2 regions of the Kitasatospora sp. NPDC057015 genome follow, and region 2 is predicted to be linked to the other one. Evidence: riboswitches for the same ligand, from Rfam matches in the RefSeq annotation. Region 2 holds a riboswitch; the other holds the start of a gene.

Region 1 (4,202 bases), on a different contig from region 2:
GGGTGTTCGGGGGCCTGCCGCTGGAGGAGCGGATGCCCCGGAGCCCGGTGCGGGACGGTCGGTGCCGTCCCGCCCGGTGCCCAGAGCTCCGCCCAGCCGGCCGGCTCGCCCGGGTCGCAGTCGCTGAGCACCTCCTCCAGCGCCTCCCCGAGGCCGGCGGCCGGCTGCGCCGGCACCGCCCACGGTGCCCGGACGTGCCCTTCGGCCGCGCGCAGCTGCTCCGACACCACCGCGGCGGGTGCGCCGGACGCCCGCAGCAGCAGGGCCGCCCGGTGGTGCAGCGCCGCCAGCTCCTCCGGGGTCATGGCGGCCAGCAGGTCCCCGCCGGCCGTCTGGTGACGGAACCCGCCGTCCCGGAAGAGCCCGGCGGAGTGCAGCAGGTAGGACGCCCGGGGCAGTGACTGCGGTGCGAGCAGAAGCAGTTCGGCCAGCAGCTCGGGCTCGGCGGCCCGGCCGAGCACGGCCACGCCGCGGGCGTAGCGCAGGGCCAGCGGGTCCATCCGGTGCAGGCAGTTCATCAGCCCCCGCCGGTAGTTCTCCCCCACCACCAGCTCGTGCCGTGCCCCGTCGGCCTCCTGGTCGGCCAGCAGGGCCTGGACGAGCAGGGGGTTGCCCCCGGTCAGCGTGTGCGCCTCGGCCGTCAGGCGCAGTGCGGCATCCGCGCCGAAGCGCTCGCGGAGCAGGTCGCTGATCAGGCCGGCCGGCAGCAGGGCGAGCCGGAGCCGTTCGTGGTGCGGCTGGCTGGCCAGTTCGACCTCGAAGAAGGGGTTCGGCGGCGTCATGGTCTCGCGCGAGCCGAGCACCGTCAGCACCCGCGAGGTGCGGGTGCGCCGGACCAGGTAGAGCAGGAACTCCAGCGAGCGGGCGTCGGCGTCCTGGCGGTCGTCGACGGCGAGCAGCAGCGGCACCCGCTCGGCGAGTCTCAGGATCAGCGAGCAGAGCCCGTGCAGCGCGCGGGGCGTGAGCCGGGGGCTGCCGTCGTCGGCCGGGGTCGCGGTGGTGTCCAGCAGGCGTGCGGCCTCGGCGTCGGCGGCCGGGTCGAGTCCGGCGCTCTGGAACAGCTGGTGGACGATCCCGAACGGGAAGTCCCGCTCCAGCGGCGATCCGGCCGCCGACAGCACGCGGACCCCGTGGTCGGCGGCGGTGTCGGAGAAGGCGTGCAGCAGTTCGGTGCGGCCCGTCCCCACTGCTCCGCCCAGGGCGACGACGCCGCCCCGGCCGCGCAGCGAGCGGTCCAGGGCATCGTGAAGAAGCCGCAACTCGCCGTCACGGCCTGAGAGTTCGGATCTATGGACAGGACGCGCGGGGCGCGCGGGGGACGTGAGCATCCGCTCTCCTGGAGCAGGGCGCACGACCGGGCCGCGCAACGCTGCGCTACCCGTCGTACGAGAGGCCGGAAACGAGGTGCGTCAGTGGCCCGACAGGGCCCGTGGGCATGACGCGCGAACCGGACCGCGACCCTCTACGGGGTGCGGCCGAGTGGCCTCAACGACAGAGTGAGCTGGCACTGCGGACGAGGTCGACGGCCAGCCTGGCCACCAGTCTGAGCTGAACGGCACGGCTGCCGTGCACGCGCTGCATGACCGTCTCCATCCCCCTGTGTAGCCGGGGCACCTGTGCTTGCGGCATGACACCCATGCCACCCGGCTTATCCCCGGCGGCACCCCGCCACAGTGGAGGGTTGCCAGTCAGCCGGCCGGGGCCCAAAGCTGACATTCTTCGCCGCTGCGAGTGTACGAATGCCCGAACGGCCCCGTCAATCGATGTTCGGTCACGCCCTGTCACGCAACAGGGCTTTGACCCGCCGGTAACACGGCCGACCATCCCGGCGGGCGGGGGAGCACGAGCCCACGGCGACCCGGGCCCGAGGTGCCGGCCGCTCGGGGCAGGAGCCGCCCGGGCACCACTCGTCCCCCGCCGGCGGGGCCGGCGGGGGGAGCGGGTGGGTACGGCGCCCGCGGCACCGACGTCCGTGCCGTCAGGGCTGCGGCGGCTGGTCCTCGCCGGGCATCGACTGGTTGCCGAGCTGGTCGTTGATCTTCTGCTGAGCGGTGTCGACGTGGCCGCTGTACTTGCCGCCGGTCTTGTCGTCGACCATGTCGCCGGCCTTGTCGACCCCCTTCTGCGCGGTGTCCTCGTGCCCCTTCATCATGCTTTTGAGCTTGTCGAGCATGGACATGATGTGACCTCCGTCTTCGGTGACCAACTACGTCCATGGTCGACACGAGATCCGGAATCGGCATCCCGGCGGGCTGCGCCGCCCCGGCCCGCGGTCCGCCGGCACCCCCGGCGGAAGGCCGCCGACCAGCCCGTTTCCCCGCACTCCGGCCGCCCTCCGCCCATGGCGGGCCCGGCCGGGCGCCCCCGCGCGCGCCCTCAGGCCGACTGCCGGACCACCAGCGAGGGCTCGAAGATCACCGAGGTGGCGCCGCGCTCGGGCCGGGCGATGTGGTCGAGCAGGATCCGGGTCATCTCCGCGGCCATCTCCTCCACCGGCTGGCGGACGGTGGTCAGCAGCGGCCGGCCCGCGGTGGCCGCGCTGCTGTCGTCGAACCCCACCACCGCCACGTCCTCCGGGACCCGCCGCCCGTGGTCGCGCAGCACCGCCAGCGCGCCCTGCGCCATCAGGTCGTTGGCGGCGAACACCCCGTCCACGTCCGGGTGCTCGATCAGCAGCCGGGTGATCGCCCGCTCGCCGCCGGCCTGGGTGAAGTCCGCCTCGGCGTGCGGCAGGTACGGCAGCCCGTGGCGGGCCATCGCGTCGTGGAAGCCGGCCAGCCGGTCCCGGGCCGCCCGGACGTCCGAGGGGCCGGCGATGGTCACCACCCGGCGGCAGCCCCGGGCGTGCAGGTGGTCGGCCGCCAGCCGGCCGCCGTCCCGGTTGGCGAGGTCGACGCAGCTGATCGGCAGCGGACTGTCGGGCCGGCCGAACAGCACCGTGGGGACACCGGCCTCCAGCAGCAGGGCGGGCAGCGGGTCCTCGGCGTGGGTGGAGACCACCATCGCGCCGTCCGCGTTGCCCTGCCGCAGGTAGGCGAGGGCCTGCTCGCGGGCCTCGGGGGCGTCGGCGAGCATCAGCACGGGGTGCAGGCCCTGCGGGCGCAGCGCGGTGAAGACCCCGCTGACCACCCGCCCGAAGAAGGGGTCGGTGAAGACCTCGGTACCGGCCTGGCCGTCCGCCTCGGCGCCCGCGCCGGAGACGACCAGCGCCAGGGCCCCGGCCCGCCGGGTGACCAGCGAGCGGGCGGCGCCGTTGGGCACGTACCCGGTGCTGGCGATCGCCAGTCGGACGCTCTCCTGGATGGCGGGGTCGACGTTGCGGATGCCGTTGATGACCCGGGAGACGGTGGCCCGGGAGACGCCCGCGACCCGGGCCACGTCCTCCAGGGTCGTGGACCGGTTGACGGCGGACCGGAGGGCTTCGCTCATGGTGACTTTTATAGCACGATGGGAGAGCGCTCTATCCATGAAAGTCACAGCTCGGAGCCGTTCCTCCGGAGCCGATCGGGCCCGGGCGGGCAGCGCCGGAGCGCGCTCCGGCACCGGAATGCGCCCGGACAGCCCCGGTACGGGCCCGCCGGGAAACGTTTCCCGTCACGCGACGTGCTCCTTCCAGCAGATCATCACGGTGGTCGCGACCGTCACCGAGACGTTCGGCCGGCTCCGCGGCGGCCTCCCGAAACGCTCCGGGAGCCCGTGCACGTCGACCGTCAGCACGAAGTCGTCCTTGCGCACCACCGTCGAGCCGTCCGCCCGGGTGAAGGCGGCCTCGCCGAGGCCGTCGACGGTCGTCACCGGCCCGGCACTGCCGCGCAGGCCCTCGAAGTGCGCGCCGGCGGTGGCCCGGTCGGCCAGCTCCTTCACCGTGAGCAGCAGCGTGCCCTCGGGGTAGGCGTACGTGCAGGTGTACAGGTGCTGTGCCCAGGTCCCGCTGGGCGGGGTCGTGGTCTCGGTGCCGAAGGCCCCGGCCAGCTGGGTGGGCACGCTGCCCGCGCAGACCATCAGGGCGGCGGGCGAGGGGCCGAGGTCCACGCCCCCGGCGGTACCGGGCGCGGCGGCGCCCGTGGTCGGCGCCGGGCCCGCGCCGGGCCCGGCCGGTGCGCCGCAGGCGGCGGCCAGGGAGAGCAGGAGCACGGCGGCGGCCCGTGACAGCGGCCGGCGGGGCCGGGTGGTCATGAGGTCTCCTTCGGAGCGGGTGGGGC
Region 2 (4,202 bases):
TCACGTCGTACGGGCCCGTCGGTCGAAGCGGATCACCAGCCCGTGGGCCGAGCCGAGGCTCCTGGGTCCGGAAGGGTCAGACCGCCGCGCGGACCATGTCCGCCTGCGGGCCCTTCTGTCCCTGGGAGATCTCGAACTCGACCCGCTGGCCCTCCTCGAGGGTGCGGTAGCCGTCCATCTGGATCGCGCTGTAGTGGACGAACACGTCCGCACCACCGTCGACCGCGATGAAGCCGTAGCCCTTCTCCGCGTTGAACCACTTGACGGTGCCCTGAGCCATTCCGAACTCCCCTAGTGCTGTGCTGGCCCTTCACGGATCCCGCAGGTCGCGGGCCCGGGTCTGGTTTGAGGCCGGCCCGGGGAACCCCCCCTGAGCGCAGCCGTGCACGCCGCAGCCGCCCGCCATGGGCCACCGGACGGTGGTCGTCGAGCGGGTGAATGCGTCGATCGCGGCTGAATGTATCCGTATCGAAGCCCTCTGCAACAGGCCCAGCCAGCGGGAATTCGCGGCAGCCGTCGAGGCGCAATACGGGATGCATGCGGAGAAATTCGGCATATCACGCCGGGCATAGCGGACGAATGCCGCAAATAGCGGCCGGAATTCTGACGCCTGCCTGACATCTTTCACGGGCACGACATGTGAGCCGGTCTCAGCGGCCGGACGGGACACGAACGTGCGGGGCGCCCACGGGGGCGGCGATCGGCTGGCGGGGGAGGGGGCCCGGTCATCAGCTGTCCGACACTTTACTCCGCCTCGGACGGCCGAATTCCCACCCCAACGCGGCGAGCCGCCTTCACGACCGGAGAATTGAATTCCGGACACGAAGGCGGCTCGGTCCACCGGCGCCCCGCCGGCCCTCCCGGGGCGACCGGGGAAGGCGGGACGGAGCGGCCCGGCGGACGGGACCTGCGGGGCCGCGCCGGCGGGTGCCGGCGCGGGCGGCGGGGGCGGTCAGCAGCCGCCGGCCACCGCGGGGATGATCGACACGCTGGCGCCGTCCTTGATCTCGGTTGCCAGGCCCTCGGCGAAGCGCACGTCGTCGTCGTTGACGTAGATGTTGACGAAGCGGCGCAGCTTGCCGGTGTCGTCGAGCACGCGGGCGGCGATGCCCGCGTGGTTCTTCTCCAGGTCGGCGATGACCTCGGCGAGGGTCGCGCCCTCGGCGGCCACCTCGGCGGCGCCGCCGGTGTAGGTGCGCAGGATGGTCGGGATGCGGACGTTGGCGCTCATGGCGGTGGCTCTCCTAGCGTGATGGGGGATCAGGCGGACGCGAGGCCGGCCGACCGGAAGGACTCCAGCGTCGGGCGGATGGTCACGGTCAGACCGGCGTCGGCCACCGCGTCCAGGGTCTTGAGACCGTCGCCGGTGTTGATCGCGACCGTCTCCTTCGCCGGGTCCAGCTGCCCGGTCTCGACCAGCTTCTTCAGCACGCCGATGGTCACCCCGCCCGCGGTCTCGGCGAAGATGCCCTCGGTCCGGGCCAGCAGCTTGATCGCCTCGACCACCTCGGCGTCGGTGACGTCCTCGACGGCGCCGCCGGTGCGACGGGCGATGTCGAGCACGTACGGGCCGTCCGCCGGGTTGCCGATGGCCAGCGACTTGGCGATGGTGTTCGGCTTGACCGGGCGGATCACGTCACGGCCCGCCTTGAAGGCGGCCGACACCGGGGAGCAGCCCTCCGCCTGGGCGCCGAAGATCCGGTACGGGCGGTCCTCGACCAGGCCGAGCTTGATCAGCTCCTGCAGCCCCTTGTCGATCTTGGTGAGCTGCGAGCCCGACGCGATCGGGATCACGATCTGCTCCGGCAGGCGCCAGCCCAGCTGCTCGCAGATCTCGTACGCCAGGGTCTTGGAACCCTCGCCGTAGTACGGCCGCAGGTTGACGTTGACGAAGCCCCAGCCCTCGCCGGCCGGGTCGCCGATCAGCTCCGAGCAGAAGCGGTTCACGTCGTCGTAGTTGCCCTCGATGCCGACCAGCTCGCCGCCGTACACCCCGGCCATGACGACCTTGCCCTGCTCCAGGTCGTGCGGGATGAACACGCAGGACTTGAACCCGGCCCGGGCGGCCGCCGCGCCCACCGCGCCGGCCAGGTTGCCGGTCGACGAGCACGAGAGGGTGGTGAAGTCGAACGCGCGGGCCGCCTCGATGGCGCAGGCCACCACGCGGTCCTTGAACGAGTGCGTCGGGTTGCCCGAGTCGTCCTTGACGTGCAGCTGCGCGGTGAACCCGAGCTCGCGGCCCAGGTTGTCGGCCTTCACCAGCGGGGTCCAGCCCGGGTTCAGGTTCGGCTTGGAGGCGACGTCCGCGGGGACGGGCAGCAGCGGGGCGTAGCGCCAGATCGACGCCGGGCCGGCCTCGATCCGCTTGCGCAGCTCGTCCGCGCCGGCCGAGCCGAAGTCGTACGCGATCTCCAGCGGGCCGAAGCACTCCAGGCACGCGAAACTCGGGCCGAGCGGGAAGCGGGTGCCGCACTCGCGACAGGAGAGTGCGATGGCGGGGCCGAGGTCGACGGAGTCGGTCACGTCTGCGGCGCCGGAAGCGTTGGTCGCGGTGATAGCCATGATGGCGGAGGCCTCTCTCCTCATCTTCCCCGTGACGCGGGCGCGCCACAGGACGGAATTGGCACCTGTCCCGCCGGGCCGCGAAACGGCCGTGCGAGAAGGTTGCCGGGACGTCGACGGGCCGTTCCCTCAGTCCCTCTGGATGAGCTCTGTGAAGTTGTGGTCCTGCGCAGCGGGCGACCCCGGCGTGCGAAGGTCTAAGCGCTGTACGAAGACTGTATCCGAAGGCGTCAACCGTGAAGCGGTCCGTCCGCCACGCGAGATGCCCGACCGACGCGAAGTGCCCCACCGACGCGCGCCATCGAGGGCGCCCACCAAGGAGTGTGCCGTGCCTGCCGAGCTGCCCCCCGCGCTTCTCCCGGAGGTGGCCTCCTGGCTGCGCCGCCGGTCCTGGAGCGCGGCCGACCGACCGGTGCGCGACCTGCTCGCCGCCAAGGAGGCGGCCGGCCGGGCCGGCACGATCAGCGTGGTGCTGCCCGCCCTGGACGAGGAGTCCACGGTGGGCGCCATCGTCTCGACGATCCGCCGGGAGCTGATGGAGCGTCTCCCGCTGGTCGACGAACTGGTCGTGGTCGACTCCGGTTCGGCGGACCGCACCGCCGAGGTCGCCGCCGGCGCCGGCGCGCGGGTGGTGCACCGGGACGCGATACTCCCCCGGCTGCCCGCCGAACCCGGCAAGGGCGAGGTGCTGTGGCGCTCCCTGCTGGTCACCTCGGGCGAGATCGTCTGCTTCGTGGACGCCGACCTGCGCGAGTTCGACCCCGCCTTCGTGTCGGGGATCGTCGGCCCGCTGCTGACCGATCCGGGCATCCAGCTGGTCAAGGCGATGTACGACCGCCCGTACGAGCTGCCGGGCGCCGGCGAGGGCACCGTCGACCCGATCGGCGGCGGCCGGGTCACCGAGCTGGTCGCCCGCCCGCTGCTCAACCTGCACTGGCCGGAACTCGCCGGTTTCGTGCAGCCGCTCGGCGGGGAGTACGCGGCCCGGCGCTCGCTGCTGGAGCGGCTGCCCTTCCCCACCGGCTACGGCGTGGAACTCGGCCTGCTGGTGGACGCCCTGGAGACGGCCGGGCTGGACGCGCTCGCCCAGGTCGACGTGGGGGTCCGCCACCACCGGCACCAGGACAGCCAGGCGCTGGGGAGGATGGCCGCGACCATCTACCGCACCGCCCTGGAACGCCTCGACCGCACCCACCGGCTCAAGGCCTCCGCGGACCTGGTGCACCCGCTGCTCACCCAGTTCACCCGGACCGGCGGGGGCTTCACCGCCCGCACCCACCCGGTCGGCGCGCTGGAGCGGCCGCCGATGCACACGGTCGCGGAGTATGTGAGCCGTCACACCGCGTGAAGGGACGTTTGGGGGCGCCGGACCACGGCAAGGTTCCCATCATGGGCGATCTCACGACGGCACGTTCGAGTACGACCGGAAGCGCCCCCGTCCTGGTGGCGTCCAACCGCGGTCCGGTGTCCTTCAGCCGACGCGAGGACGGCGGCCTGGACCTGCGCCGCGGCGGCGGCGGCCTGGTCTCCGGGCTCTCCGCCATCGACGACCCCTCGGCGGTCTGGGTCTGCGCGGCGCTCGGCGACGCCGACCGGACGGCGGCCCGGCAGGCCCCGGACGGCCGGCTCGACCGCGCCGG

What was found. A riboswitch is a leader RNA that binds a small molecule or an ion and turns the genes downstream of it on or off. The one in region 2 is predicted to bind S-adenosylmethionine.
Positions count from the first base shown of each region.
Region 1: it holds a riboswitch for S-adenosylmethionine, as region 2 does, so the genes downstream of both, ACFTWP_RS02925 (putative leader peptide) here and thrC (threonine synthase) in region 2, are expected to answer to the same signal.

Region 1 covers NZ_JBHUSG010000002.1:273,931-278,132, forward strand. The annotation lists gene ACFTWP_RS02920 (AAA family ATPase) at 1-1,328, opposite strand, end outside; gene ACFTWP_RS02925 (putative leader peptide) at 1,486-1,581, opposite strand; SAM riboswitch class IV at 1,612-1,724, opposite strand; gene ACFTWP_RS02930 (antitoxin) at 1,979-2,179, opposite strand; gene ACFTWP_RS02935 (LacI family DNA-binding transcriptional regulator) at 2,377-3,429, opposite strand; gene ACFTWP_RS02940 (hypothetical protein) at 3,595-4,176, opposite strand.
Region 2 covers NZ_JBHUSG010000003.1:239,081-243,282, forward strand. The annotation lists gene ACFTWP_RS04330 (cold-shock protein) at 77-280, opposite strand; gene ACFTWP_RS04335 (MoaD/ThiS family protein) at 953-1,231, opposite strand; gene thrC (threonine synthase) at 1,261-2,562, opposite strand; SAM riboswitch class I at 2,580-2,711, opposite strand; gene ACFTWP_RS04345 (glucosyl-3-phosphoglycerate synthase) at 2,891-3,910, shown strand; gene ACFTWP_RS04350 (trehalose-6-phosphate synthase) at 3,952-4,202, shown strand, end outside.